One region of the Paenibacillus sp. PK4536 genome, then DNA from elsewhere that is predicted to be linked to it. Evidence: a T-box and tRNA genes for the amino acid it is inferred to sense, from the RefSeq annotation. Region 1 holds a T-box; the other holds one or more tRNA genes.

Region 1 (3,271 bases):
TTGAATACTGCGTCTAGCCTCACTCGTAGATGTTGCAAATCCAAGCGTCATTACCAGTTTGATCAGCCCGATTTGTCTATTTTCTAGTACACTCTCGTCCAGTACTACTTCTTGAATATCATCAGGTAATGCACGTTGTTGGAATACAGTTACAAAGTGATTTTTTGCAGCTACTCCTGCTTCTTCATTATGGAACATACGTACATAATTTTGTGCCAGATTCATTTTGGCATCACGTGGATGTACAGAACCATCTGCAAGCCCTGCTTTGAGTGTAGCCAAATCTTCATTCGAAATATCTGTTGTTAACTCATAGTACTTAAGCATCAATTCATCAGGTACACTCATTGATTTACCAAAGATTTCGTTCGGCTCTTCATCAATGCCAATGTAGTTACCCAGACTTTTACTCATTTTTTGAACACCATCTAGACCTTCGATAATAGGTAAAGTAATCGCAACTTGAGTAGCTTTACCGTATTCTTTTTGCAGTGTACGTCCCATCAATAAGTTAAACTTCTGATCGGTACCCCCAATTTCAATATCACTTTCAAGAGCTACCGAATCCATACCTTGCATTAGTGGGTAGAAAAATTCGTGAATACTGATCGGCTGACCGCCCTGGTAACGCTTCGTAAAATCATCACGCTCTAGCATACGGGCTACTGTAACTTTGGCTGCCAAATTTACCACATCGGCAAAATTCATCGGACTTAGCCATTCCGAGTTAAAGTATACTTTCATTTTACTTGGATCAAGGATTTTGGTGATCTGTTCTTTGTATGTCTCTGCATTGTGTTTAACCTGTTCTTCTGTTAATTGCTTACGTGTCTCTGACTTCCCTGTAGGATCACCAATACGTCCTGTAAAGTCACCGATAATTAATTGAACATGATGTCCCAATTCTTGAAATTGACGTAATTTCTGCAAAACAACAGTATGACCGATATGAATATCCGGTGCAGATGGATCTAGACCTAATTTGACTGTTAATGGCTTGCCTGTTGCTACAGACTTGATCACTTTCTGACGTAATGCATCTTCAGGAATAATCTCTGCTGTTCCTCGCTGAATCACACTTAATTGCTTTTCGACTTCTGCTTGTTGCGCTGACGTTAATTCTTCCCATTTCATTATTCATTTGCTCCCTTATTCGATAGTATACGGATCACTTCCGCTGGAGTGCCTGCTTGAAAATGCGCATCAAAAAAGACCTACCCATCCCCATAAAGGGACGAGCAGGCCTCGCGTTACCACCCTAATTAGAAGACTGATCCTATACCTATATTGATAAAATCATAAGATATATTCAGCTTCTCACTTCATTGTATATAACGGAATCTTCATTCCGGCTTGATATTATCAATAGAACTACTAATATCAAACGACTCCAGACCTGTAATTCAAAGGAAGTCCGCTTGCCGATTTGCACCAACCATCGGTTCTCTGAGAACGGTAATCTCCACTTCTACTGGGTGTCTTTCTTCGTCTTTGTGTTATGTAATTGTAGATTTCTTCAACGTATCACTTTTATAACATACCTTTTACAAACAAGTCAATGCTTGTTCACATCCGACTTTGTGCCCATCCTGCTTTTATCGGTCATAAGAAACTGATTATAGCGTAATTTTTATGATATAATAGTGGCTGGTAAAAGGGGGAAGTTACATGGCTGAAAAGAAGGACAAGCGTCCAACAAATAAGTCCACTAGCAAGCATGCTAGATTCCGCAAATTACTCACTATTTTGAAATGGGTAGTTATTGCTGGGTTTGCCATTTGCCTGTTTGGTGGAGGTATTTTGATGGGCTACGTTTCTTCGATTGTAAAAGACGAACCGGTGCGTTCGCGTGAAGAAATAGTCAAAAAAATCAACGAAAATGCAGTGACCGGTTTTGCTTATTTTAATGACGGTTCCCCGATCGGACAACTTCGTACAGAAGAAGATCGTCGATTGGTGACTTATGAACAGATTCCTCAACCTGTCATCGACGCCATTATTTCCATAGAAGATAATCATTTTTATGAACATAAAGGTGTTGACATGAATGGTACGCTGCGTGCTGTCAAACAGCGTGTACTGAATGAATCCGTCCAAACCGGAGGTAGTACACTTACACAGCAATTGTCGAGACGGGTCTTTTTGAACTTGGACAAAACAGATGATCGCAAAATTAAAGAAATGTTGCTTTCTCTTCGGATCGAGCGCTTTATGACCAAAAATGAAATTTTGACTGCTTATTTGAACAAAATGCCTTTTGGTAAAGGTTCAAGCGGATACAATATTTTTGGGATCAAAGCAGCAGCTAAAGGTATTTTTGCTGTAAACGATCTCAGTAAAATCAATATCGCGGAAGCCGCTTATATTGCAGGTCTACCTCAATTGCCAACCGCTTACTCTGCTTTTGACAGCAGCGGTAAATTCAATGAAAAAGGATTTAAACGTGCAGTCGGCAGACAACAACTGGTTCTTGAACGGATGAAAGAACTAGGTAAAATTACAGCTAGTGAATATAATGAAGCAATTAACTTTGATCTCAAAAGTTCACTCGCCAAACCAACAGCCAAAGCGTATTCTCAATATCCTTACTTAATGATGGAAATTGAACGACAAGGCGCGCAAACGATTGTAAAAATGGAAAATCCAGATTTGGATATGTCCACTCTATCTTCTGAAGAACGGAATCAACTGTTTGAAGATGCACGTCAGAAATTGTTAACTGGTGGTTATCGTGTCTATACAACAATTAACAAAACAGTCTATAACACGATGCATGAAGTCGCTGAAGATAGTAGTAATTTCTCACCAGATAGTAATACCAAAGGCAAAGAGCAAACTGCGGCTATGATGATCAATCATAAGACAGGTGCTATTCTTGGTATGATTGAAGGTCGTAGCTTCCAGGAAGAACAGATGAACTATGCTACTCAGATGACACGGCAACCGGGTTCTACAATGAAACCGATCGCTGCTTATCTGCCTGCTCTAGACGCAGGTCTGGTGCAACCGGCAAGTATTCTGGATGATGCACCAATTATTTTGAAAGACGGCGGTAAAGGCTATCATATCCCTGCAAATGCGAACGGACGCTATCAAGGTCTAGTCACTGCTCGGACTGCATTAGATGAATCGCTCAATATACCTGCCCTTAAATTATTTAATCAAAAAGTAGGTATTGATAAAGCTTGGGCATTTTCCAAAAAGTTAGGTATCACTACGATTCAAGATACCGATTACTCTGCTCAAACCGGAGTACTGGGCGGTCTTAAAT
Region 2 (3,271 bases), 1.8 Mb from region 1:
AGCCGTAGAAACCGGAGCGCAAGCTTCGGTTGAGGCGCCGTTGGGATACCACCCTGATCGCATTTGAGTTCTAACCTCGTACCGTGATCCGGTACAGGGACCGTGTCAGGTGGGCAGTTTGACTGGGGCGGTCGCCTCCTAAAGTGTAACGGAGGCGCCCTAAGGTTCCCTCAGAATGGTTGGAAATCATTCGAAGAGTGTAAAGGCATAAGGGAGCTTGACTGCGAGACAGACACGTCGAGCAGGGACGAAAGTCGGGCTTAGTGATCCGGTGGTACCGCATGGAAGGGCCATCGCTCAACGGATAAAAGCTACCCTGGGGATAACAGGCTTATCTCCCCCAAGAGTCCACATCGACGGGGAGGTTTGGCACCTCGATGTCGGCTCATCGCATCCTGGGGCTGAAGTAGGTCCCAAGGGTTGGGCTGTTCGCCCATTAAAGCGGTACGCGAGCTGGGTTCAGAACGTCGTGAGACAGTTCGGTCCCTATCTGTCGTGGGCGTAGGAAATTTGAGAGGAGCTGTCCTTAGTACGAGAGGACCGGGATGGACGCACCGCTGGTGTACCAGTTGTTCCGCCAGGAGCATCGCTGGGTAGCTACGTGCGGAAGGGATAAGCGCTGAAAGCATCTAAGCGTGAAGCCCCCCTCAAGATGAGATTTCCCAGTATGTAAGACCCCTTGTAGACGACGAGGTTGATAGGTTGGGGGTGGAAGTGCCGCAAGGCATGGAGCTGACCAATACTAATCGGTCGAGGGCTTATCCAAAATCTACAAACGCGATGTTTCAGTTTTCGGATTCAGTTTTCAGGGAGCAACTAACCTGTCTGTATATGATTTAACATGGAGAGATACCCAAGTGGCTATAAGGGGACCCTCTGCTAAGGGGTTAGACTGCGTTAGCGGTGCGAGGGTTCGAATCCCTCTCTCTCCGCCACTAGATCTTATGTTAAATAAGAATAGTGGACAGCATATCATGAAAGACTAGTTTTTAAATGTGGCGGTGTAGCTCAGCTGGCTAGAGCGTACGGTTCATACCCGTGAGGTCGGGGGTTCGATTCCCTTCGCCGCTACCATACATATCCCTGGAGATTTAGCTCAGCTGGGAGAGCATCTGCCTTACAAGCAGAGGGTCGGCGGTTCGATCCCGTCAATCTCCACCACCATATGCCGGTGTAGCTCAGTTGGTAGAGCAACTGACTTGTAATCAGTAGGTCGGGGGTTCAAATCCTCTCGCCGGCACCATTTTTATTTCAAAAAGTTATATAACCCTGGAACCGTGGTGTAGGGGTTAACATGCCTGCCTGTCACGCAGGAGATCGCGGGTTCAAATCCCGTCGGTTCCGCCATTTTTTTAATTAAATAAAATATATAATGAATATGTTATGGCTCGGTAGCTCAGTCGGTAGAGCAGAGGACTGAAAATCCTCGTGTCGGCGGTTCGATTCCGTCCCGAGCCACCATTTTTTGTATTCATTATGGAGGCTTAGCGAAGTGGCCAAACGCAGCAGACTGTAAATCTGTTCTCTCCGAGTTCGGTGGTTCGAATCCATCAGCCTCCACCAGTTTTATTTACTTTAAACTTAATATGAGTCATTAGCTCAGTCGGTAGAGCACCTGACTTTTAATCAGGGTGTCGAAGGTTCGAGCCCTTCATGACTCATCATATTAAAAAGCATCTTGCTAATCAGCAGGGTGCTTTTTGTTTTGTCTGCTTTTTTGTATAATTTGATGGAGTAGTCTTATTATGTTGATTTTTTATCTATATAATAAGTAGCCATCAATGTATGATTCTAGCTATGGAAGGAATTTATGATATGAACTGGAGTACATTAAAAGAACATATTGAATCAATCATAGATTACCGTATTGAAGAACAGTCTGTGGCTGTGAAAGATTGGGAATCAGATACGTATCGAGCGGGTCGAGAAGAAAGTGGATGGATCGCTGTGAAGCAAGATCTTGCTATAGTTACGTTATGGCAGATTCAACCGAAAGCTATTTCTTTAAATGCTTCTAGTACTTCCAAAGATTCAGAAGAGTCACTAGATAGTGATCATCAATATGTTATCCGTAAGCTTAGATCATTGTTAGAGTTATTGTTGCCTGCATTTACAGCATCTATGGCTACAGCAAGTCAGCCTTCTTCATTGTCTATTCGTGAACAAGGGATACAACAGCTAAGTGCTTGGATGACAGAGCAGCTAGATATGGGGCAGTCAAAAGCGATTATTCCGGATGGGTATCTTCTGAAAGAAAGATTAACCAGTTCGATGATTCCTTTTTTATTAATTGCGGATAGTCTTCAGACGGGTGTGCTTACAACCAAAGAATTAGAGAAGCTATTATATAGTTATTTTGGTGGAGAAGTATTATTATTGCCATTATCCCCAAATGAATGGTTTATCCTCACAAATCGTGAACTGATTGAAGATAGTTCTGATTTAAAACAAAGTCATGGTCGTGACTCTGATATAGAAGTAGAAGATACGGAAGAAGATGTACTGATGGATTTTTCATTAGGATTGTATGAATTGATTGCTAGTGAATGGGTAGGTATATTTCATATTGGTGTATCCAAGCCGATTGTTCCTAGTGAACGATTACTGGCTGAAGTCTCTCTATTGAAAGAAACAGTCACTCTAGGTAGACTTTTTCATGTTAAAGATCATATTCATCTTCCCTGGGAACTGTCTTTGGAGCGTCTATTGTACCGGATTCCTGATGAAGACCGTGCAGAGTTTGTAGCTAGAGCAGATCAATATTCAGATATGCTGGCTGATGAAGAGACAGTGGCTACGTTGGAGACTTTTTTCAAAATGGACTGTAATGTTAGTGAGACGGCAAAGCAATTGTATATTCATCGTAATACATTATTGTACCGTTTGGACAAAATTAAGCAGGAGACGGAATTGGATGTACGGCGGTTTGAAGACGCTGTTTTGATGAAGTTAACACTGCTATTGTATAAAGTGACAAAAAGCTGATGATTTTTTTGTATAGTTTGTCGATAGATGTCTTGGCGTGATTAGGGTAAGATAATAATAGAAAAAGAAATCGGTTACATAGGCGATCGTTATCACCTTCGCAGCCGTAATTCATAGCTGATTTTACTATTGAAATGAAGTTATAACTTATCGAAAAGATGTTGTAAACTCTACTCGATATTACAAATCAGACTACGGATTGATCAAGGACATATGCTCTATGATGTAACGTTATTACACTTTTAATTACAAAATGACATTCATATTCCAGGGAGGCTATTATTAT

The links. A T-box is a leader RNA that pairs with one kind of tRNA and senses whether it is charged. The one in region 1 lies ahead of tyrS (tyrosine--tRNA ligase), so its partner is inferred to be a tRNA-Tyr.
Region 2: it encodes a tRNA-Tyr, which carries the amino acid that the T-box ahead of tyrS (tyrosine--tRNA ligase) is inferred to sense. The anticodon was not compared.

What each region holds. Positions count from the first base shown of each region.
Region 1 is NZ_CP126313.1:4,557,296-4,560,566, forward strand. It holds gene tyrS (tyrosine--tRNA ligase) at 1-1,134, opposite strand, end outside; T-box leader at 1,228-1,495, opposite strand; gene PO903_RS20270 (transglycosylase domain-containing protein) at 1,669-3,271, shown strand, end outside.
Region 2 is NZ_CP126313.1:1,354,352-1,357,622, forward strand. It holds rRNA gene PO903_RS06220 (23S ribosomal RNA) at 1-766, shown strand, start outside; tRNA gene PO903_RS06225 (tRNA-Ser) at 844-935, shown strand; tRNA gene PO903_RS06230 (tRNA-Met) at 998-1,074, shown strand; tRNA gene PO903_RS06235 (tRNA-Val) at 1,086-1,161, shown strand; tRNA gene PO903_RS06240 (tRNA-Thr) at 1,168-1,243, shown strand; tRNA gene PO903_RS06245 (tRNA-Asp) at 1,272-1,347, shown strand; tRNA gene PO903_RS06250 (tRNA-Phe) at 1,386-1,461, shown strand; tRNA gene PO903_RS06255 (tRNA-Tyr) at 1,479-1,563, shown strand; tRNA gene PO903_RS06260 (tRNA-Lys) at 1,589-1,661, shown strand; gene PO903_RS06265 (PucR family transcriptional regulator) at 1,816-2,985, shown strand; gene PO903_RS06270 (ABC transporter ATP-binding protein) at 3,270-3,271, shown strand, end outside.